3 regions of the Aerococcus sp. NPDC058936 genome follow, and region 3 is predicted to be linked to each of the others. Evidence: riboswitches for the same ligand, from Rfam matches in the RefSeq annotation. Region 3 holds a riboswitch; each other region holds the start of a gene.
What was found. Region 3 has a riboswitch for thiamine pyrophosphate ahead of ACFW0C_RS08085 (hydroxyethylthiazole kinase). Riboswitches for the same ligand answer to the same signal wherever they lie in the genome.
Positions count from the first base shown of each region.

Region 1 (8,285 bases), on a different contig from region 3:
ATCGAAATGGGTTTATCCATATTCGAGATGTCGTGTTCGAGTCTATGCAAAATTTAGATGATTTATCTAAAAATGGTCAGGACGTAACAGGGATTCCAACTGGTTATCCTGATCTAGATGCTATGACAGCTGGGCTGCAACCAGAAGAGTTGATTATTCTGGCAGCACGTCCGGCCGTTGGTAAGACAGCCTTTGCTTTAAATATCGCACAGAATGTAGCGACTAAGCAAGATGGTGTTGTCGCAGTCTTTTCTTTGGAGATGGGGGCTGGATCCCTGGTAAATCGTATGATTTGTGCGGAAGGTAGTATAAATGCTGGTCATTTAAGGACTGGGCAGTTAACTGAAGATGAATGGTCAGATTTGATTGTTGCTTCAGGGGCGCTATCGGAAGCGGATATTTATATTGATGATACACCAGGTATTAGGGTAACCGAAATCCGTTCTAAGAGTAGGCGTTTACTTAAAGAACGGGGGCGTCTGGACTTAATTGTGATAGATTACCTTCAATTAATTGAGGGGTCTGGTAAACGAAATGAAAACAGACAACAAGAAGTATCTGATATTTCGCGACAATTGAAGAAAATCGCCAAAGAATTACACGTACCTGTAATCGCCTTATCTCAGTTATCACGTGGTGTGGAACAGCGACAGGATAAACGACCCGTCCTTTCTGACATTCGTGAGTCGGGATCGATTGAGCAGGATGCGGATATCGTCGCCTTCCTATATCGTGATGATTATTACGAACGTGGCGAGGGCGAAGATGATGATGGTGGTGGCGAACCGAGATTGGAAGATAATATCGTAGAGGTTATTATCGAGAAAAACCGGTCCGGTGCGCGTGGAACAGTGAAACTTATTTTTACAAAAGAATTTAACAAATTTTCATCAGTGAGCTTTAGAACTGATGATGAAATGTTTGCATAACAGAGAGGAAAATCATTTATGTCAGGGATTGTCGTAGTAGGTACACAGTGGGGAGACGAAGGTAAAGGTAAAATTACCGACTTTCTAGCCAAAGATGCATCTGTGATCGTACGTTACCAAGGTGGGGACAACGCAGGTCACACGATTCAATTTGACGGCACTAAGTACGCTTTACACTTAATTCCATCAGGTATCTTTTCATCTGAGAAGTTGTCTGTCATTGGAAACGGCGTTGTTGTAAACCCGAAAGCATTGATTAAAGAATTGAACTACCTAAAGGACCATGGCATTGATGTGAGCGGCTTACGTATTTCAGACCGTGCCCATGTGATTTTACCTTATCATATTGAGTTGGACCGTCTTCAAGAAGAAGCTAAGGGCGACGACAAGATTGGTACAACAATTAAAGGTATTGGCCCAGCATATACTGACAAAGCTAGCCGTAGCGGTATTCGTGTGTGTGACTTATTAGAAAAAGATACTTTCGCTGCTAAGCTAAAGGCGAATCTAGAATTTAATAACCAAATCATTACGAAAATCTACGGTGGCCAAGCCTTGAACTTTGAAGAAGTTTATGAAGAATACTACGCTTATGGCCAAGAAATCAAAGGCTATGTAGCGGACACATCAGTGATTATTAATGACTTCTTAGACCGTGGTGAAAATGTATTATTTGAAGGTGCTCAAGGTAACCTATTGGATATCGACCAAGGTACATACCCATATGTAACATCATCTAATCCAGTTTCTGGTGGTGCGACAGTTGGTACTGGTGTTGGACCAACACGCTTTAATAAAGTTGTGGGTGTAGCCAAAGCTTATACTTCTCGTGTTGGTGAAGGTGCCTTCCCAACTGAATTATTTGATGCAGTTGGTGATCAAATCAGAGAAGTTGGGCGCGAATTTGGTACAACTACTGGCCGTCCACGCCGTGTGGGTTGGTTCGACTCTGTTGTGATGCGTCACTCTAAACGTATCTCTGGATTAACTGATTTATCATTGAATTCAATTGATGTATTGTCAGGACTAGAAACAGTAAAAATTTGCGTAGCCTATGAGACATCAGACGGGACACGTATTGAACATTATCCAGCTAGTCTGCAACAATTAGCTGAATGTACACCAGTTTATGAAGAGCTACCTGGCTGGTCTGAAGATATTACTGCTTGTAAGACTTTAGAAGAATTACCAGCAAATGCACGTCAATATGTTAAACGTGTATCTGAGTTAGTCGGTGTAAATATTGCAACATTCTCTGTGGGTCCAGATCGGACGCAAACAAACATTTTAGAAGATATTTGGAATAGCTAATTAGATACAAGATTTATAAGATGTTCATAAGCGGGGCTTTGATAGTCCTGCTTTTTTCTTTTAAGTAATTATCAAAGTTTAGATGAAATTGAAAAGATTTGCACTTACGAAACTAGGATAGAAATCAAGCATTATTAGGAGTAGTTTTAGATGAATCAAATTGATGATAAAAAATTCACCATGTGAGCTATTTAACATTTATTTTTTTGGAAATTGAAAAAATGGCGACTTTATCGTTGACAAGTGTAATCAGTCAAGGTATATTAGGTTTATTAGATTACAAGTGTAAACATCATAAAAACACTTACATAAACAAGGAGCGATTTAACATGAATACGAAAACTTACTTAATTCCAGATATGTCGTGTGCCCACTGCAAGGCGCGTATTGAAAAGGAAGTAACTGGCTTAAAAGGTGTTGAAGTGGCGGATGTACCGGTTGAAAGTAAAGTTCTAACGGTCCGATTTGATGATCAAGTAGTAGATAGTGCGGCCATTGTGGCTGCTGTTGCGGAAGCAGGCTATACAGCCAACCCGCAATAATTTTCATCTAAAGGAGAATCTATAATGAAAGAGACTTATACAATTGAAGGCATGACTTGTGCATCCTGTGCGCAAGCGGTCGAGAAATCGGTCGCCAAGTTAACCGGCATGGATGCTGCGAATGTGAACTTGGCAACTGAAAAGTTAACGGTTACTTATGACAACCAAAAAGTTTCAGAGGCTGATATCACTCAGGCAGTTGAGAATGCAGGTTATAAGGTGGTGAAGAATTTATCGGCGACTAGCTTTGAAATTGAAGGGATGACCTGCGCATCTTGTGCCCAAGCGATTGAGAAATCGGTAAGTAAATTAGCTGCTGTTTCCTCGGTGAATGTGAATTTAGCCACTGAAAAAATGACAGTGACCTTTGATGAGGCGGCCTTAAATGTTTCTGATATTGTCCATACAGTTCAAGATACGGGCTACCAAGCCAAATTAGAAACCAGTGAACAGGAAGGGCCTAGTCAAGCTGAGCGTCAAAGTGCCCATATCCAAGCTTTATGGCGTCGCTTTTTGTGGTCTACCATATTTACTGTGCCTTTACTTTATATAGCAATGGGTCCCATGCTACCCTTTGGCGGTTTACCCTTACCTGAATTCTTGAATCCAATGACCAATGCCATGAATTTTGCGGTGATCCAGTTGTTGCTGACCTTACCAGTTGTCTATTTGGGACGCGACTTTTACAAAGTGGGTTTTAAAGCCCTCTTTAAAGGACATCCCAATATGGACTCCTTGATTGCTATTGGGACAGGGGCAGCGCTTGTTCAAGGGGTTGTGATGACAGGTCTATTGGTGTCTGGCCAGCTGCATGTAGGCCACGGTCATCCCGACTTATACTTTGAGTCAGCGGCGGTTATTTTGACATTAATTACTTTAGGGAAATATTTGGAGGTTGTGTCTAAAGGCAAGACGTCTGAAGCCATTAAAAAATTGATGGGCTTGGCACCGAAAACGGCCCGAGTAATGCGCGACGGTCAAGAGGTTGAAGTAGCGATTGACCAGGTGGTGACGGGCGATATTTTAGTCGTTCGCCCTGGCGAGAAAATTCCAGTTGATGGCGAGGTCGTTGAGGGCAGCTCAGCGGTTGACGAAGCCATGATTACTGGGGAAAGTATCCCAATTGAAAAAAGGGTAGGCGACCAGGTTGTTGGCGCGTCTATCAACAAAAATGGGTCATTCCAATTCAAGGCCACAAAGGTCGGCAAGGACACAACCCTTGCGCAAATTATCCAACTTGTTGAAGAAGCACAAGGGTCTAAAGCGCCAATAGCCAAGTTAGCGGACAAGATATCCGGTATTTTCGTCCCCATTGTGATGGGCTTAGCGGCGATTTCTGGACTTGCCTGGTATTTCCTAGGGCAGGAATCATGGGTATTTGCCTTGTCAATTACCATTTCCGTTCTAGTGATTGCTTGTCCGTGTGCCTTAGGTTTGGCGACGCCAACAGCGATTATGGTGGGGACTGGTAAGGGTGCTGAGAATGGCGTCCTGATTAAGAGTGGCGATGCCCTAGAGGAAACCCATAAAGTTCAAACCATTATTTTTGACAAAACAGGTACCATTACCGAAGGCAAACCGGTGGTGACAGATATTAAAGCTTTCAATGGCACGGATGCGGATGATATCTTGCAAGTTGCGGCGTCTGCAGAAGTGGGGTCAGAACACCCACTAGGTGAAGCGATTGTAGCTGAAGCTAAGGACCGCAAGTTGACATTAACGCCTAGCCAAGATTTCCAAGCGATTCCTGGACACGGCTTACAAGTTAGCTTGAATGACCAAATCGTTTTGCTAGGCAATAGTAAATTAATGGCTAATCATAATATAGATTTATCGGTTGCAAGAGCTGTGGCTGACCAATTGGCTGCTGAGGGTAAAACACCCATGTTTGTTGGGGTTGACGGCCAATTATTAGGAATTATCGCAGTAGCGGATACGGTCAAAGAAAACTCTGTAGCAGCTATCCAAAAATTACACCGAATGGGCATTGAAGTGGCCATGATCACGGGTGACAACAAGGGGACTGCTGAGGCGATTGCCAAACAAGTGGGCATTGACCGGGTTTTTAGTGAAGTCTTGCCGGAAGACAAGGCCAATGAAGTGAAGAAATTACAAGATGAAGGCTTACACGTGGCCATGGTTGGTGACGGGATCAATGATGCGCCAGCTCTTGCCCAAGCCAATATCGGAATTGCCATTGGTTCAGGGACTGATGTAGCCATTGAATCAGCAGATATTGTCTTGATGCGTAGCGACTTAATGGACGTGCCAACAGCGGTTGAATTGAGTCGGGCAACCATTACCAATATTAAGCAAAACCTATTTTGGGCTTTCGCCTATAATACGGTTGGGATCCCAGTTGCCATGGGTATCCTCTACCTGTTTGGTGGTCCATTACTAAGTCCTATGTTTGCTGGTGCAGCCATGAGTTTATCGTCTGTTTCAGTATTACTGAATGCGCTGAGATTGAAGGGCTTTAAAGCTAAAGCTTAAGTGACGATTATAATAGATAAATTATAACCACCCTATTTTTTGGGGCCAGGGGGATATCTTAGGATGAACCTTGGTCTTTTTATTATATAAAAAAACCAAATGCGATTTTTGAGTTCAAACCCTTGATTTTTCCCAAAAATGGGCGTAAACTTTCACTATTGCAGATAAAATTTACATTTGGATTGGTAGCTCAGTTGGTAGAGCAACTGACTCTTAATCAGTGGGTCCAGGGTTCGAGCCCCTGCCAGTCCATTAAAAAAAGGCACTAAATCAATGTTTTGATAATATTGATTTAGTGCCTTTTTGGATTGAATTTGAAAAGTAGCGAAAATACTTTATATAAAGTTTGAGAAATATTGAGTAATTTAAAATATAAACGCAGCTCTAACGACATCATATTTTTGACCATCTGTAATTGAATCTACACCAAATCATTCACCGGACTCGACCAATATACTCTAAGGGAATAGTCTTATTGAGTTCGCTCTGAAATACATCAATAATCTTAATCTCTTTCGCTCCTTCGTAATACTATATCTCAGTTCTATTTTATTTAAATTGATAGACGGATATATCCGCTACTTTTACTTCCTTGATATTTCTAATAAAGTAAGAAATCATAAAAAATGATGCAAGGTTATATGCATTATACTGCTATTTTCTGTTGTAATTGAAAAACATTATATAAATTGCCGCTTTCATTTTCTAAATCGATGTGTTAGTATCGGAGATACATTCATATAGTAGTGACATTTGGGGTGCCGAAAGCTGAGATTATACCCATTGAACCTGACACAGTTAATACTGGCGAAGGGAAATGTAAAAATGTTTATGATACGGAAACTATCTGACCAAGTGTGTCTGGATAGTTTATTAAAGTGTCTAAAACAAGAAGCGAATTCGCCTTTGCTCACCCCTTATGCCTCTATTTTTAAAATATAGGAAAAGGGGTTTTTTTGATGGAAAAATTTAAATGGGCCTTGCCCGACGTCATCTTTTTAGCATTTCTAGCTTTCTTATTTGGAGCCGTATTTATGGGCGCTGGTGTCCTGTATGCCGTTTTAGTGTCCCTATTAACACCGTTTGGTTTAACGCCTTTTGCCAATGAAATCTTATTTGGTATGTGGACGATTGCGGCGCCAGTGGCGGGTATGTTGATCCCGAAAGTGGGCAGTGCCTTGTTAGGTGAGGTCTTTGCCGCTCTTGCCGAGATGCTATATGGGTCATATTTTGGGGCTGGGGTGTTACTTTCTGGCTTAATTCAAGGACTGGGTACTGAAGCGGGCTTCTTTGTTACCAAATACGAACGCTATGATACGACTACTTTAGTTTATGGTGCTATTGGGACAACGGTATTTAGTTTTGCCTTTGAATTCTTCAAATTTGGCTATGCGACTTATGGCCTTGGTTTGGTCGTGGCTTTATTCTTAGTTCGTTTGATTTCAGTAACATTTTTCGGTGTCTTCCTAACTAAACAAATCGTTAGCCTGTTCAACAAGGTACAAGCCAAAGGAATTGCCCAATGAGCGCCTTAGTACAAATTAGTGACTTGGTTGTCCGGAAAAATGAGACCGTCATCCTAGACAGGATTTCTTGTGATTGGCAGCTAGGTGATTTTATCTTACTGACAGGTGATAGTGGTAGCGGGAAAAGCACCCTCATCCATACCCTAGCTGGCTTCAATGGTGCAAGCTTTCAAGGGAATGTTGTAGTCGATGGCCAGCGGGTGTCAGACTATACCATTCCAGAAAAAGCCCAGAAAATTGGGTTGATGTTTCAAAATCCGGATCAACAATTTACCATGCGCACCCTGGAAAGAGAATGTTTCTTCGCCTTAGAAAATTGCGGTCTACCCTATGACCAGGCCAAAGCGCGGTTAAATCAAGCGGTTGACGATTTGGGTATCAGACATTTATTACAGCAAGACTTGATGACCCTGTCAGGTGGGGAGAAGCAGCGGGCGGCCTTGGCCATCTTGATTGCAGTCAATCCACCAGTTTTCTTATTAGACGAACCCTTTGCATCAATTGACCCAGCATCTAGAGTTTTCTTGATTAACATGTTGGCGAAATTAAAACAGCAAGGCAAGTTGATTGTGGTGGTAGACCATGAGTTGACTGACTATAAGGGGCTCATCAACCGATTCTTTATCATGCGAGACGGGCAACTTTCTGAAGCAGATGTAGCCAACTTACCGGAAAAAGCGCCTATTCCATTGTTGACTACTCGTCAAGCTAGCAGCGAATCAGCTTTCACCTTGGAAAATATTGCGATCAAACAAGGCGAAAAAACCTTGCTTCACCAAGACAAATTCATTTTTCAAAAGGGGGTATCCACCCTAACTGGCGATAATGGGGCGGGGAAATCGACTTTATTAAAGGCCATGGCCCAGTTACACCCTTACAAGGGCAAAATGCGGTTTCAGGACCGGAGACTTTCAAGGTTTTGGGGCAAGAAAAACTTATACGAATCGCTCACCTTGGCTGTTCAAGATGCAGCCCAACAATTTGTGACGTTGGAAGTGGCGAGTGAGTTACGGTTTCCAAATGAAGATGCTGGTGAAATTCGTGACCGCCAGATGCAGGCTCTTGAAGACTTGCATATCAGCCACGTTTTAGACCGAAGTTTATATCATTTAAGCGAAGGGCAGAAGAAGATGGTGCAATTAATCGCCTTATTGAGTTTAGACCACCAGTTTCTAATGCTGGATGAGCCTTTTGCGGGTTTGGACCAGAAAGCCAGTGATTACTTTGCAGATTGGATTGAAGACAAGAAAAGAGATACGGATTTCTTGATTGTGTCTCATCGCCTGGGTCCGCTTGAAGGTGTAAGTGATCATCATATTCACTTGTCTAATCAAGTGCTAAAGGAGGTTTGATAGTTGATGGAAGAGAAGAAAACAGCGATTCCAGCTATTTTGGCCTTGGTATTCTTGTTCACGATTGAAATATCTTTTACCTATTCGGTTTGGCTGAATATTTATGTCTTATTGATGGTTGTAGCCTACTTA
Region 1 covers NZ_JBHYKZ010000003.1:189,114-197,398, reverse strand. The annotation lists gene dnaB (replicative DNA helicase) at 1-929, shown strand, start outside; gene ACFW0C_RS03815 (adenylosuccinate synthase) at 948-2,240, shown strand; gene ACFW0C_RS03810 (heavy-metal-associated domain-containing protein) at 2,570-2,782, shown strand; gene ACFW0C_RS03805 (heavy metal translocating P-type ATPase) at 2,804-5,275, shown strand; tRNA gene ACFW0C_RS03800 (tRNA-Lys) at 5,455-5,527, shown strand; TPP riboswitch at 6,020-6,108, shown strand; gene ACFW0C_RS03795 (ECF transporter S component) at 6,235-6,801, shown strand; gene ACFW0C_RS03790 (ABC transporter ATP-binding protein) at 6,798-8,153, shown strand; gene ACFW0C_RS03785 (energy-coupling factor transporter transmembrane component T family protein) at 8,160-8,285, shown strand, end outside.
Region 1: it holds a riboswitch for thiamine pyrophosphate, as region 3 does, so the genes downstream of both, ACFW0C_RS03795 (ECF transporter S component) here and ACFW0C_RS08085 (hydroxyethylthiazole kinase) in region 3, are expected to answer to the same signal.

Region 2 (8,285 bases), on a different contig from region 3:
CTATTCAGATAACACAAAAAATTTAAAATTTAGAAAAACTAGGAGAATAATATGTTAGATAAAATAGATTTCGCACAATACATACCACAAATGATTGAAGACATCCAAGGTTTGGTCCGTATTCCATCTATTCGCGATGACGAGGCGGCTACAGCAGATGCACCTTATGGACCTGAAGTCCGCAAGGCACTAGATTTTATGCACGATTTAGCTGTCCGTGACGACATGAAAGTTGGGGATGTTTTCCCATATACCGTTCACATGGAACCCCAAAATGCGGGGACTAACCACCGGGTGGACGTTGCTAGTCATATTGACGTCGTACCTGTAGGAGCCTTGTCAAATTGGACCAAAGAACCATTTGGCGCTGAAATTGTCGACGGACGTATGTATGGCCGCGGAACATCAGATATGAAACGGAATGCCGTCTTGTCATACTATGCCGTTAAAATCTTGCAGGACTACCAAATTCCCTTAAAAAATACCATCCGTATCGTGATTGGGTCTGACGAAGAATCGGACATGACGGACATTCCACAATACGTAATTAAAGAAGGGGCGCCTGACTTCGCCATCACACCAGACGGGCAATTCCCATTACAAATCGGGGAAAAAGGAGCCACAACTTGGAACTTCAAGGGCGATTTAAAACTAGATACCATCATTAAAAGTGTAGTCGGCGGAGCCGGGTCAAATGTAGTGCCATCAGAAGCGACATTTGTCATCGCTGACACCTTAAATCTCGGTCTAGAAACTTATGCTCATAACAAACAATGGCCAATCGCTATCAAAGAAGAAAATGGCCAAACAATCCTAACTGTTTACGGCATTTCTGCCCACGCCTCAACACCAGAAGCAGGGGACTCAGCGATCACCCGTGGTTTTGAAATCATCGCCAATACCTATTCAGATGACTTGGCCAACAAGTGGACACGCCTATTTCGTCCTTATGATGGGTCAGGATTTGATGTAGCCCGTAACCACGAAATTATGGGGCCATTGACCTTAAACCAAGGTGTTATTGAGAAAACGGCAGATGGGCAAATTGCCTTTACCATTGATGTCCGTTACCCAACAAATATTACCGAACCGGAATTGACAGCCGCCTTCACCAAAGAATTCGCGGATATCCCATTTGTGAAATCCTTTGATACAGCACCAATACTATCTGACGTAAATTTACCAGCCAATCAACTATTATTAAATACCTTCCACAAACATTTCCCAGACCACGCTATTGAACCTATTATCTCTGGTGGGGTATCATATAGTAAAGTAATGCCGAATTGCGTATCATTTGGAATGAACTTCCAACATGATGCACATGTAGCGCACCAAGCAGATGAGTACATCGAAATGGATACATTAGAAGATTTATTAAAACTATACACAGACGCTTTCATCCAACTTGGTCAAGCAGATCATTTAGGGTAGGAAGACAAATAAGGGAGTCATATGGTGAACGAAAAAGAATTAGTTGGGGTTGCAGCAGCCCAATATGTTGAAGATGGTATGGTCGTTGGATTAGGCACAGGCTCAACAGCCTATTACCTGATTAGAGAACTAGGCAGACGGATGAAAGAGGAAGGCTTAACCTTTACCGGTGTACCAACCTCCATTCAGTCAGCCGAATTAGCAACCAGTCTAAACATTCCAATAGCCTCATTAAATGATGTCCCAGCCATTGATCTAACAATTGATGGCACAGACGAATTTGATCCAGCCTTAAACGGCATAAAAGGTGGCGGGGGTGCGCACCTGATTGAGAAAATTATCGCAGTGAATAGTGAACGCGTCATTTGGATTTGTGACCATAGCAAGCAAGTAGACCAACTAGGTGCTTTTCCACTGCCAATTGAGGTTATCCCAGCGGCTAGTCAACACCTATTCTATGCCTTTGAAGATAAAGCTTACGCCCCAACATTCCGTCAATTACCGGACGGCAGCAAATTTATCACCGATTCAGGCAACTACATCATAGACCTTCATTTAGAAAAAATAGTAGACGCAGTCAAGTTGGCTGACGAGTTGATTCAAATGGTCGGTGTTGTAGAACATGGCTTATTCTTAGGAATAGCGAACAAAGTCTTAATGGCTAATGATGGGCAAGTCGTAGAATTTAATGGGTAGTATATGCGTTAATATCGAGTTAGGTATTTTCCTAGCTCGATTTTTTTATGCAGTTTTTAATAAAGGGGAAAATATAAATTTAGACCGAAAATGAGTGAATGGAGGTGGGGGAATTTAAGAAGAGGAAGGTACTTTTACAAAGCAGTAAAATATTTTTAAATGATAGGACCTTGTTACACTGCTTCTCTTCTAAACATGATGACTGGATCATCATTTTTTCTTAAATGCTCAATATCATTGCGTATTTTGTTAATGATAGATATTCATAAAAAAACGTCAAAAAACAAAGAAAATCATTTTTTGACGTTTTAATCATAGTATATTCAATTAGCTATGCCTAATCATCATCTGAAATTAGAAAACCTTGTACAATCGTAAAAATGATTAAAAATAGATACCATAGTATTTTACGGTTTCTTTTTTTCTGTGCCTTACTAGTTGGCATATGCTTAACCCCCTTACAGATAAATAACTTTTTTGGTATGTCTTATTATACCATGAAAAAGATTAAATTTTAAAGTGATAGCCTATAAATAGGTATCTCCTTACATATCATTATAAAAAATTGCAATTATTGCCATTTTACTATTGAAAAATGTAAATGTTGGTTCTAAATCATTAGCGGTTATCAAAGAAAATGTTGAACGTATGGATTCGGTTGAACGCGGTGGAATTCCTGATGATGAAGTAATATTAGATGAATAATCACTCACGTTTCTTACGAAACTGCAGTAGCGGAATTTGATGCTACTGACGTCGTATCAAAGTAAGTCTTTTGATACCTGATTCCTCGTCACTAAAACAGTAACCAATTGACCAGACATGTGCCATTTAGGATAGGTAGGACAAATTGTCGTGTCTATCTTTTTTTATGAAAAAATTTGTTCAGAATTTCCTAAGAATGCTACAAATACGGATAGTGAGGGGAAACTATGATAAAATGATAGGTGATAAATTACGTTATACATATAAAAATGATGTTGGGAGAGTAACGAATATGAATATTGGTATAGATAAACTGCATTTCTTCACACCACATGTCTATGTGGATATGGAAGAACTGGCTGAAGCTAGAGATGTTGAGCCGGCGAAGTTTACAGTTGGTTTAGGTCAAACCCAGCAAGCAGTGGCACCCTTAACCCAAGATCCAGTTTCAATGGCAGCTAATGCAGCTTGGCCAATTTTAACAGCAGAAGATAAAGAGGCAATAGATTTCATTATTGTGGGATCAGAATCAGGTGTCGACCAATCAAAAGCAATGGCAGTCCATGTACACCAGCTTTTGGGGATTAACCCATTTGCTCGTGCTATTGAAATGAAAGAGGCATGTTATGCAGCAACTGTAGGTATTCAAACGGCGGTATCCCATATTGCTCGTCATCCTGAGTCAAAAGTCTTGGTGATTGCAACTGACATAGCTAGATACGGCTTGAATACGTCAGGAGAATCAACACAAGGGGCAGGTGCCGTGGCTATGCTAATCAGTAAAGACCCTCGTGTGGCTGTGATCAATGATGATGCTGTTTCTTACACTGGGGACATTTACGACTTCTGGCGTCCAAATTATTCTACATATGCCCAAGTAGATGGTAAATTCTCTAATGAACAATACCTCTTTTACTTAGAGACAGTGTGGACTGAATATAAAAAACGAACCAATAAAACGTTAGCTGACTTTAAGGCTTTAGCCTTCCATTTACCCTATTCAAAAATGGGCTTAAAAGGATTACGCCAATTATTGCCAGAAGTGGATGAAGCTAAACAAGCTAATCTAACCGACCAATTTGAAGCAAGTCGTATTTATAATAAACGCGTTGGTAACATCTATACAGGTTCTTTATATTTAAGCTTGATATCCTTGTTAGACCAAAGTCAAAATCTTGAAGCTGGGGACACTATTGGATTGTATTCTTATGGTTCAGGTGCAGTTGGTGAATTCTTCTCTATTTCTTTAGTAGATGGTTTCAAAGATATGCTAGCAGTAGATAGGCACGTAGCAATGTTAGACAATCGTGTACAATTATCCGTTGCCGATTATGAATTGATTTTCCAAGAAGAATTACCAACAGATGGTAGTCAATTAGTCTTATCTGAAGATGAAGAGCAATTCCAATTAGCCGGTGTTGAAGATCATAAACGACTATATAAATAAAGAAAATCGTTACCTACAAGAAGTAAACTGAACTTCAAGCAGGTAACGATTTTTTTAGGCATTTCGTAATTTCTTTAATAATTCTTTAGCGGTCGCCAAGTTTTTGTGATCAGCTTTTTCTAATGCTGATAATAATTGGTTAATTTCCTGGTCACCTTGTGCACCTGCTTGGATGGCTAGGGACTTGGCTTGTAGTTCCATATGTCCAGCTTGAATACCTTCAGAAACAAGGGCTCGGACGGCTGCAAAGTTTTGGGCTAACCCAAGTGATACAGCAATTTCCATCAGTGTTTTAGCGTCTGCTTGACCTAGTATGGACTTGGTCACTTGAACAGTTGGATGGATACCAATAGACCCACCAACAGCACCTAAAGCTAAAGGTAAGGTAAGGGCACCAGTTAGCACTTCGCGGTCAACGTCGTATGACCAAGTGGCCAATCCTCGGTATTGTCCGTCTCTGGCCGCATAGGCATGCACACCAGCTTCAACTGCTCGCCAGTCATTACCTGTAGCTAATACAAAAGCATCTACACCGTTCATAATCCCCTTGTTGTGAGTAGTTGCCCGGTATACATCCACTTGAGCCAACTGACTCGCTAATGCTATTTTTCTAGCAACTTCACTTCCTGAAACCTCCCCCTTATCCAATAGCTGGGCTGGAATCTCACAAGTCGCCGTTGCCGTAGCTTCCACTGCATAATTCGATAGAATAGCCATCAACCCATCAAGACCAGGAATAAAATCCACATGGTGTATGATATAAGCTTTTAAAGCCTCCAACATGGTATTCATCATATTCGCACCCATCGCTTCTTTGGTATCAATGGTTAGATATATAACGAAAAAAGGGGCGCTACGAGCGCTTGCTGGGTAGTATTGACTGCGGATGGACCGCGCACCGCCACCACGTCCAACGATAGAAGGGTAGGCAGCATTGGCAACAGCTAGTAAGTCATCTGCAACTTCATTCACCCAGTTTTCAAAACGTAGGGCTTGGGTATCATTTTCAACCCCCGTAAAGGCAATTTGTCCAGTCATCAGACGCTGGTTGACTTGTGTCTTAAATCCACCAGCTTGCTGAATCGTTTTCCCACCATTTGATGCAGCCGCAATCACAGAAGGTTCCTCAGTAACCATTGGAATTTGGACCTCTCGATTGTTGATTAGGAAGTTGAGTCCTAGACCATAAGGGAGACGGTAGGTAGAAAGGGTATTTTCAACCATATTATCGGCGATTTCAACAGTTAAGCCCTGACCATTCTTTAAGAATTCTCCTTGGTCACCGGTAATTTGTTCCTTGTCTACTAAAATATCAATACGTTCTTGCCGAGACTTTTTATAATAAGCTTGGAATTTGTTTTGAGACATATTTACTCCTTCTTCAATAAAGAAACGGACCAGTATACCTAGCCCGTTTAGTTTAAGAATTATAAATTATTGCGCTTTCTGTAGGTAGATATTATCGTTCATCACCTGACCATCAACGATTAAAACGAAAACTTGTCTAAAGTCGTCGAAATCGATGCGGTTGTCATGGCCTAAAAATTTTAAAGCATTCTTTCTTATGGGAACTTGGCCAATATGGGTTTCTAGTACCTCGTCATAGGCGGAAAAATCCGTCTCATTGGTCCGCAAAACTAGGTCAACTTCCTGTTCATTAGAAATACGTAAATATTGTGTATCACTTAAACAAATATGTTCAAATTGTGATAATGATTGCAATTTATTGATCGCTTTATTTGAAAAAAATAGCTTCAAATTTCTTCCCCCCATAGGCCTCAAAATAAAAGAATGCAAAAATATGTTCTTAAAAATATATCATATTGATGATATTAATACAATAGTGTGGTTTTAATCAACCAACGCTCAATACTATTATACCTTAAGTCAGAACGATTATAAAATGTTTGTGATTACCACTTGCTAAAGGTGCAAGAAAAGCATATACTAAAAGAAATAATATACTTGTATGCACTAGGGGAGCTTTTGCTGAGATGTTTAAAAACAGACCCTCATAACTTGATCCGGTTTATACTGGCGTAAGGAAGTGTTCAATAGCCATTTGTTGGTGAATGATTTAATGCGTTAAATCGTTGAATACATTGAGAGGTCGTGTTTGTCACAATTGTGATAGATGCGATTTTTTATTTACTTTGTTGATATTTCAAAATAGCTTGCACTGTGCCTACAAAAGAATGGAGAAGAAGAAATGAGATCAGTTAAGTTAAATGAAAATATCGAGGCCGCTATTGCAGCAGTAATTGCTTTTATAGTATCGATGATACCGATTGACATTGGCCCAAGTTTCGGAGTCCAAATATCACTAGCCATTATTTATATTGTAGCGTTTAGAAGAGGGATTCGTGCTGGTTTACTGTCAGGATTCTTGTTAGGACTGATTAAATTTATTTCTGGATTTGCCAGTATTTTAACTCCAGTACAAGGTATTATAGAATATATATTTGCCTTTGCCTTAGCAGGATTAGCGGGTATTTTTGCCCTACAAATCCAAGAAGCAGCAAAGAACAATCATGAAAAAAATCTTTTCCTATATATTGGATTGGCTACTTTCATCGCCATATTTGCAGAATACTTTGTTCATTTTCTAGCCGGTGTAGCCTTTTGGGGGCAATACGCACCAGAAGGCATGAGCCCATGGGTGTACTCAGCTATCATGAACGGCATGTCGGGACTTGCGACATGGGGCGCATGCTATGCCATCTCTTATCTACTAATCAAAACTAATAAGAAAATTATCCTAGTTGAAAAATAAATACCCGCGAGCAAAACAGGGCAGTGACGTAGCAATCATGCCCTGTTTTTTCATGCATATAGTTATTTGTTAAAATAAAAGCCAAAGGTTTTCTAATTTTTAAAGAAAAAAACCAGAGTGAAATAAATCACTCCGGTTTTTTTGATGAAAGAAATCGAAAACTCTTAGTTTTCAGTATCTTCGACAATTTCGCCTTCTTTTTCATCGATTACTTCTGGTTCAGCAACCTCTGCATCTGGGTCAACTTCTTCTGGCTCTTCAACTGGCGCAGAAATAGATACAACAACCTCTTCAGCATCTGTTACTAATTCGATGTCGCTAGCAAGTTTTAAGTCACCAGCAGTTACTGAGTCACCAATAGCTAAGCCTGTAACGTCAACTTCAACTGAGTCTGGCGCGGTTGCTGGGTCAGCAACAACATCAATTTCAAGTGTTGTTGTAGAAGCTACACCTTCTTGATCTGCTAAAGCATCTTCGTTAACAATAACGATAGATAATGGCATTTCAAGTTTTTGACCTTTTTTAATCGCTTGTAAAGAAATGTTGTAAATAGTTGGTTTCAACGCTGATTGTGAAATTTCACGTACGTAAACTGTATGTGTTTTACCATCTAACTCTAAATCAAATACTGAGTTAAGACCTAATTCACGACGAATTTGTTCTACATCAGAAACTGATAATGAGATGTTAATTGGATCTAAGTCACTAGCGTACACAACGCCTGGAACTAAATCTTCTTTACGTAATTGTTTAGCTGCTGAAGTACCAGAGCCATCACGTTTTTGAGCTGTAAATTTCATTCGAATACCTCCTGAGTATATACGTTTGTATTTACGTTTCCTACAATTTAAAAATTTAGGAACACAATTAATGTTAACACATGTGAGTAATAAAATCTATTTTAAGCTATAAACATGCAATAATTCATATGAATTTTCTAATAGAGAATTATGAGAAAAAGTAGCCTACACTGCCATAAATGTGCCTTCTATGGTAAAATAAAGCAAATATAAAGAGTGACTGACATAGATAAAAATGATCAACAAGGTAATAGGAGTCGCTTAGGAGGATTAAGATGCAATTTAAAAGTACACGTAACCAGGATAATATCGTGACAGCTTCACAAGCCATTGTTCAAGGACTAGCAACTGATGGCGGGCTTTACGTCCCAACAGAATGGCCTAGTATTGACCTTGATTGGTCTGAATTAAAAGAGATGACCTACCAAGA
Region 2 covers NZ_JBHYKZ010000007.1:52,495-60,779, forward strand. The annotation lists gene ACFW0C_RS06775 (Sapep family Mn(2+)-dependent dipeptidase) at 52-1,434, shown strand; gene rpiA (ribose-5-phosphate isomerase RpiA) at 1,456-2,130, shown strand; gene ACFW0C_RS06785 (hydroxymethylglutaryl-CoA synthase) at 3,128-4,282, shown strand; gene ACFW0C_RS06790 (hydroxymethylglutaryl-CoA reductase, degradative) at 4,337-5,650, opposite strand; gene ACFW0C_RS06795 (iron-sulfur cluster biosynthesis family protein) at 5,717-6,040, opposite strand; TPP riboswitch at 6,249-6,345, shown strand; gene thiT (energy-coupled thiamine transporter ThiT) at 6,492-7,055, shown strand; gene ACFW0C_RS06805 (50S ribosomal protein L25) at 7,220-7,855, opposite strand; gene thrC (threonine synthase) at 8,125-8,285, shown strand, end outside.
Region 2: it holds a riboswitch for thiamine pyrophosphate, as region 3 does, so the genes downstream of both, thiT (energy-coupled thiamine transporter ThiT) here and ACFW0C_RS08085 (hydroxyethylthiazole kinase) in region 3, are expected to answer to the same signal.

Region 3 (8,285 bases):
CTAGGGCATAGTAGGTCGCATGCTGTAGAGATTATTCGTATACCAATACACCTAACATGGATATGTAAAAAAAGTTATTGGTTAAATATTGTTGTTATCAACGATTGTACAATCTTCTAATCAAAGAAGGAAACATTATCTTTCTTTGGCAAGTGTATAAATTATAGTCATATAACAAAATTCCTTTATTATGTTGTAGGGTTATAAACACTTTTCGCATTACTTGACATATTATATGGGTACAATGTATGATTAATCTAAAGTATGAAAGGGCTATCATTTACCGTGATACTAAATACTCGGCGAATTGGTGTTTGTCTACAAAGACAACGATAACACCTTTCATTGTCGAAAATGTTGAAGACTATACTGAAATAAATGTGCACAACGATGCTAAAGATGGTCAAACGTTGACTTAATTAACCAAATAAATTTATAAAGGAGTTTTATCATTATGGCGAAATTACCAAAAGATTTCTTATGGGGTGGCGCGATTGCTGCTCATCAAGCTGAAGGTGGATGGGATGCTGGTGGAAAAGGGCCAAGTGTTGCTGACGTAATGACTGCCGGTGGGGCTAATCAACCGCGTGAAATTACTGATACAGTTGAAGAAGGTCGCTACTATCCAAACCATGTGGCCGTTGACTTATACGGTCACTACAAAGAAGACGTGGCTTTATTTGCAGACATGGGCTTAAAAGCTTTCCGTACGTCAATCAACTGGACACGTATTTTTCCGAATGGGGACGATGCTGAACCAAATGAAGAAGGCTTACAATTCTACGATGACTTCTTTGATGAATTATTGAAATACAACATCCAACCAGTCATTACCCTTTCACATTTTGAAGTGCCTTTAAACTTGGCAAAAAACTATGGTGGTTTCAAAAACCGTCAAGTAGTGGACTTCTTTGTGAAATTTGCGGAAACAGTTTTTGAACGCTACAAAAACAAAGTCAAATACTGGATGACCTTCAACGAAATCAACAATATGATGGACTATTCAAATCCTATCTTCTTGTGGACTAACGCAGGTGTAACGGTTGAAGAGGGCGAAGATGCCAAACAAGTGATGTACCAAGCAGGTCACCATACTTTAATTGCCTCAGCCTTAGCGGTTGCAGCTGGTAAGAAAATTAACCCAGACTTTGAAATTGGTGCCATGGTATCTCACGTGCCAGTTTATCCAAAAACAGGTGAGCCAGCCAACGTATTCTTAGCTGAAGAAACGATGCGTATGCGCTACTTCTTCCCGGACGTACAAGTCCGTGGTTACTATCCAAACTACGCCTTGAAAGAATTTGCCCGCGACGGCATTGAAATTCCTTTCCTAGATGGCGATGAAGAAATCCTTCAAAACGGGAAGGTTGACTACTTAGGTTTCTCTTACTACATGTCGACAATGGTGGATAAAGATGCCCCATTAACGCCAACAAACAAGGTTCACGGTGGCGTACCGCATGAAGTGGATAATCCCTATATTGAACGGTCAGACTGGGGTTGGGCAATCGACCCAATTGGTTTACGTTATACCCTAAACCGCTTCTACGACCGTTACCAAGTGCCATTGTTTATCGTGGAAAATGGCTTGGGACTTGTAGATGAGTTTGACGCTGACGGCCAGATCCATGACCAGGCACGGATTGCTTACTTACGCGACCATATTGAACAAATCAAATTAGCTGTTAACGAAGACGGGGTTGATTTAATGGGTTACACACCGTGGGGCGTGATTGACATCGTATCCTTTACTACAGGGGAAATGAAAAAACGCTACGGTATGATTTATGTTGACCGTGACAATGAAGGAAACGGCACCTTAGCTCGTTCTAAGAAAGAATCATTTACATGGTACCGTAAAGTCATTGATTCAAACGGCGAAGACTTAGCTTAAACTTAACGAAAATTAAAAAGGCGAAATGCACTCTTTTGGAAGCGCATTTCGCCTTTTTTCGCGTATATATAAATTGTAGGGCGGATTACTCACCAACCATACCATCGCCGTCACGGTCATCCATATATGGATACAACCAATGGTCAGCATAAATAGGCATTGAAAAGCCTGCCGCTTTGGCTTCTTTAATGGTTACCTGTCCGTTGCCATTTGCATCAACCGAACTGACATCACCACCAGACGCTGGTGCGGTAGTAGCTGGTGCACTTTCAGCTGCAGGGGCAGTTTCAGAAACGGTCGAAGATTGGTTTAAGTTTGATAGTGATTCATCTTGTGACGGGCCTTCAGGACCTACAGATGAACCGTCTGCGTAGTTAATTTCAACATCTGGTTGAATGTTTGGTACATAGATATTGAATTGAATAGTGGCGCCATTATCTTCAATAGAGAAGCCTTCCATGTAAACACCGGATGCCAGTAGGTTTTCCCCTTCAAATGCTGGTGTAACGCGGTAGCGCACATGGTTTTCTGTTTCTTCAATATAGTTAGCCACAAAGTTTTCAAAGGGCAACATTCCTTCCGTATTAAACCATCTAGTCCCAGTCATCAAGTTGCGGGCATTGGCATCTTCACCAGTTAATTGGTGGCCAATCAAATGAGACCGGTTATATAACCAACCACCAGAAACATTGGCATATTTGGCTTGTTGCCAGCCAGTTGGCTTGATATCTGAAATATCGCCACGTTCTGTAGTAGGCATGAGCTCGACGCCGAGGACAGCGTTTGCGGCGGTTACTCGACCTAAACTATCTAGTTCACCGTATGATTCGTAGGCTTCAGTCGATGTAATATCTGCATCTGTAAAGTAAGGGGTGTTATTGTTAATTTCTATATACGTTTGCCCAGTTGGTACTGTCCGTACTTTTGTCAATTCAGCGCTTGCTTGGCTGGCAATTTCACTTTCAGCTTTAGCTTTAGATTCAGCTGCTGCTTTTTCTTTAGACTCTGCTTCAGCACGTTTCTTAGAAGAAGCTTGGCGTGCACTTGATTCAGCAGCTAATTTTTTGTCATAAGATTCCTTGGAGGATTTGCGTGACGCATCTTCAGCAGACTTAGCTGCCGCGTCTTCGGTCGCTGATTCAGAATCATTAGCGGAATGCTCATCAACATCTTGATCTGAGGATATGACTTGTGCTTGTGATTGTAGAGCGGTTTGATTGGCCTCGGTTTCACGAGTGTCTATTGAAAAGATGACAATCGTACCGATTAATGCAGCTGCAAAGGCAATCAAGCTATTTCTGAACCATCGATTATTTGGTTTAATCTTGTAGAAAAACAAGGCCAGAATAGGCGCAACAAGTAAAATGAATGGTGATAGCATGATAAAGACTATCAATAGAGCAAAGTAAGCCAACAAACGTAACCAGTTAATATTCTTTTTCTTCATTATTTATAATTCTCCCAAAATATCTGTTCTCTCCCATATTGCCTAACATTATATCGGCCGTCATCAGAAACTGCAATGACTATCGTGCTTTTATTTATAAAATATAAAATAGACAAAGTTATTTCTCGGCAAGGGATCACTAAATCGATGTCTGTAGTCTTTTTACAATAATTATCAGGCGAATTTCTGGTATGATACTTGTAATAGAAAGCCGATTGAGGTGAAATTATGTTAGCGAAAGAAGAATTACCGATTTGCCCAGTGGCGACAACGGTCGATCTAATAGGGAATAAATGGAAAGTTTTGATTATTCGAGAATTATTGAAGGGGACTTACCGTTTCAATGAATTGCACCGGTCTATTGAAGGGATTAGTCAGAAAGTCTTGACGGAAAACCTCCGTAAGTTGGAGTCAGACGGGATTATCCAGCGGACTGTTTATGCAGAAGTACCACCAAGAGTGGAGTATTCCTTGAGTGAATTGGGTGATACCTTGAGGCCTATTATTGAAGTGATGCGGGCCTGGGGGAACGATTATTTGAACGGCAACCTACCGGGAATTAAAAATTCAGAAAAAAATTAAATTTTTTTTGCTGGCAAAGCCTTGGTATCTGTCATTACTTACCAATAAGTAAGTAGCTAAGGAAAAAGTGCCTACTTTTAGTAAGTGGATTTTCGTGGTTAAATATACCTATAAACAAGTAACCAAGAAACTTACAAATGAAAGAGGTATATAAACATGGCAAATATTACAGTATTCGGTAAAGGTAACATGGGTTCAGCAATCGGTGGCTTATTCCAAGAAGCAGGAAACGACGTCGCTTACATCGGTTCACAAGACGGTAAACAAGCATTAGGCGATATTGTTGTATTGGCAGTGCCTTACGCAGCAGTAGATGGCATCATCTCTAACTACGCTGACGAATTAGCAGGCAAAATCATTGTTGATATCACAAACCCAGTAAACTTCGACACTTTCGATGGTTTAGTTGTGCCAGCTGACTCATCAGCAGCCCAAGAAATCCAAGCAAAAGTAAGTGGTGCGAAAGTTATCAAAGCCTTCAACACAAACTTTGGCACTACATTAGCTTCTAAACAAGTTGGCGATAACACAACAACAGTTTTAGCAGCTGGTGAAGCAGAAGCTAAAGCAGCCTTCAAAGATGCTTTAGAAGGTAGCGGCTTGAACTTTGTAGACGCAGGTGAATTATCACGTGCTCGTGAATTAGAAGCAATCGGCTTCCTACAAATCACATTAGCAGCCCGCGAAGAAATCGCTTGGACAGCAGGATTTGCACTAGTTAAATAAAGCCCGATATTGAGACTAGAATTAGTTATAAAAATGTAATAGATTTAACACAACCACCAACGACTTAGTGCATACTAGCTTGTTGGTGGTTTTTATTTTGTTCTATCTACAATAAAAATAAGCCGCGATTCCCGGGGTAGTGGGTTTCACGGCTTTTAGGGGTAGGTATTTTAATCTAGTTGATCACTTTATTTGGATCAAAGTCGGTGTGTGTATTGGCTGTTTGCGTAGCTTGTTTTTCGTTGTAATTATCTAATAAGGACATAGCAATCGTCGTCAAGACACCAATTACGGCTGCGTCATCCACAAATCCCAAGGGACCGAAGATATCCGGCAACACATCAGCTGGGAAGACGGTATAAGCGAGTGCTAATCCAGTAATCGCCTTGATATAGGTAGGTGTTTCCTTATTAAATAAGGCTTTGGCGAACTTGCCCAAGGTCATTTTTGATGTTTGTTTCATTGCGTACATCATCCTTTCTCATGTCTATATATTAATGGGAAAAAAGGGTAGATGTATCCGTCCTAAGACCTAATTTAGGCACTTGTCTTCGTTAAATCTAGATACATGATATGCATATCCACATAACGACCGTCTTTCACTTGGAAACCGCCTGGAATTGTCCCCACAATTTCAAAGCCAAATTTCTCGTAAGTATGGATAGCAGCCTTGTTTTCAGCTACAACCGCGTTAAACTGAATCCCTCTAAAACCGCATGTTTTAGCTGTTTCAATGGATTTTGCTACCAAGTCATTGATCAAACCTTGACTCCGGAAGGCTTTATTCACTGCGTAAGTCCCGTTAGCTACGTGACTTGCCCGACCTTCGTTATTTGCTTTAATCAGGTAGTAGCCAGCAATCTGATCATCCACCAATAAGACGTCAACTTGGTCATAAGCATCCAGTTTCTTCTCAAAGGCGGCCCTTGAATAAAGGTCTAAACCAGGGAAGGCGACACCATCCACCAAAATATCGTTCCATATTTCTCTAAGGACTTCCGTGTCGACTTTGCTGTAATGTTTAAAATTTTTCATTCTGTTAGACCTCCTATAAATTTGTATCGAATTTTCCCTTATTATACCCATACCAGCTACACCAGTCCAATAATCATCTGATGGATTTCATGGTTTTACTCATATTGAAAGGGTTGACATTCTTTTAAAAGATTGTTTGAATAGAGTTAATTCATAGAGACATTTGGGGTGCTGTGACAGCTGAGATTATACCCATGGAACCTGATACAGTTAATACTGGCGAAGGAAAATGTAGTAAATATTGTCAAAAATATGATTCGTTTGGCTTTTTTCCTTGCTATCATTCATTTGGACGACTATTTCCCCCTTTTGTCGAATACTGACAGGAAAGGGGGCTTTTTTGTTTGCCAAAAGGTGTCTAGATAATTGAACACCAATAATACTTCATCATAATGATTTAAAAGATGCGATATTGAAAGGATTTAAAAGATGACAATCGATTTATATACATTAAAAGCTTTACCAACTTACGACAACCCCTTCCCATTAGCTAAAAGTCCGCTAATCCAGTGCTTAACCAATACTGTAACGGTGGAATCAGTGGCCAACGCCTTGTTATATGTGGGGGCGGCACCAGTCATGGCAGACCAGGCAGCTGAGATGGAAGATTTCTTCAATCAAAATGACGGGGCCTTGATCAATATTGGGAGTTTATCGCCTGAGAAAATCCGCAACATTTTATTGGCTGCTAGAACAGCTGAAGAAACAGATACGCCTTTCGTTCTGGATTTAGTAGGTGTTTCAGCCAGTCCCTTGCGTAACGACTTAGCCCAAGAAATCAGTGCATCCACACCAGATGTCATCAAGGGAAACTTGTCTGAAATGCGGACCTTCTGTGGTTTAGGATCAACAGGAAGAGGTGTTGACGCAGGGGCCGATGACCAAAGCAAGGCGGCCTTAGTGGAACTGGGTCAAGCCATGCAAGAATGGGTGTCAGACCATGCCGGCACAACGCTATTAGCCACTGGACCAGTAGACATAGTCGCTGACGCATCAGGCATTTACTATTTGAAAAATGGGGTAGACAATCTGGGGCGCTTTACTGGGACAGGAGACATTGTCGGCGCCTTGGTAACAGCCTTATTAGGTGCTGGCCAACCCGTCCTAGATGCTGTGATTTTAGCGGTATCTTACTTTAATTTATGTGGTGAAAAAGCGGATGCCACAACAAGAGGACTAGCCGATTTTAGACAAGCAACATTGAATAACCTGTCCCTATTGTTAGAAGACGATGATTGGTTAACAGGTATTAAGGGAGGTCAGCTATAATGGATTACAGTTTATACCTAGTCACAGCGGGTTTTGATTACCAAGAAGACGCCTTTTTACAAGTGGTTGAAGACGCGGTCAAGGCGGGGGTTACTTTGGTTCAATACCGGGACAAGACAGCAACCAGCCGCGATGCTTACGCCTTAGCCCAAAAATTGAAAGCCATCACCGACCGATATGATGTGCCTTTGATCATCAACGACCGGGTGGACTTAGCGTTAGCGGTGGATGCAGTGGGCGTCCACATTGGTGACGACGAATTGCCAGTTGACGTGGTCAGAAAACTCATCGGACCAGATAAAATTTTAGGGGTTTCAGCCAAAACCCTAGCGCGAGCTGAAGAGGCCTACCAACAAGGGGCGGATTATTTAGGCGTGGGAGCCATCTTCCCAACAACCACCAAGGATTCCAGCCTAGTGACGGTGGATACATTACAGACAATTACCAATCAAGTAGCTATCCCAGTTGTCGCAATTGGCGGCATTCAGCTAGGAAATGTCAAAACATTAGCCGGAAGTGGGATTGCAGGGATTTCAGTTGTTTCTGAAATCATGCTGGCAGATTCAGTGACACAACGCGTAAGGGATTTAAAGGCTGAAGTAGCAGATATGTTGGAGGTGGACTAAATGGTAAATTCAACACCACAAGTAGTGACAATCGCTGGGTCTGACTCAGGTGGGGGTGCAGGAATTCAAGCCGACTTGAAAACTTTCCAAGCCCGAAAAGCCTTTGGTATGTCGATTGTGGTCGCCTTGACTGCCCAAAACACCCTAGGCGTCCAATCGGCCTTACCGGTACCCTTGGACTTTATCGATGCGCAATTTGCCTCTTTGAAAGCGGACTTCAAAATAGGCGCTGTCAAAACAGGCATGTTATTTAACGGAGCATATGTAGAGAATGTGGTTAAAAATCTGAAAGAGGTAGACTTTGGACCTTTAATCGTTGACCCAGTCATGGTGGCTAAGGGTGGTCACCAACTGTTGGATCAAGACGCCATCGACGCCATTCAAAATAAATTACTCCCTCTTGCGACCATAGTCACACCAAATATCCCAGAAGCAGAAATCATCGCTGACATGACTATTGAATCAGAAGCAGATATGTTGGCGGCAGGATTGAAGTTACAAGGATACGGGGCCAAAAATGTGATTGTCAAAGGGGGCCATTCAAAAGCAGAACGGGCCAGAGACCTAGTCCTCTTTGAAAACGGGGAACAATTATGGCTGTCTAGTCCACGGGTCAATACAGAAAACACTCACGGGACAGGGGATACCTTGTCAGCCGCAATCGCAGCCGAATTGGCTAAAGGAACTGACTTGAAGGACGCCATCA
Region 3 covers NZ_JBHYKZ010000009.1:78,103-86,387, reverse strand. The annotation lists gene ACFW0C_RS08115 (6-phospho-beta-glucosidase) at 455-1,894, shown strand; gene ACFW0C_RS08110 (DNA/RNA non-specific endonuclease) at 1,980-3,341, opposite strand; gene ACFW0C_RS08105 (winged helix-turn-helix transcriptional regulator) at 3,570-3,923, shown strand; gene ACFW0C_RS08100 (NADPH-dependent F420 reductase) at 4,080-4,649, shown strand; gene ACFW0C_RS08095 (YkvA family protein) at 4,825-5,112, opposite strand; gene ACFW0C_RS08090 (GNAT family N-acetyltransferase) at 5,187-5,684, opposite strand; TPP riboswitch at 5,839-5,929, shown strand; gene ACFW0C_RS08085 (hydroxyethylthiazole kinase) at 6,114-6,953, shown strand; gene thiE (thiamine phosphate synthase) at 6,953-7,579, shown strand; gene thiD (bifunctional hydroxymethylpyrimidine kinase/phosphomethylpyrimidine kinase) at 7,580-8,285, shown strand, end outside.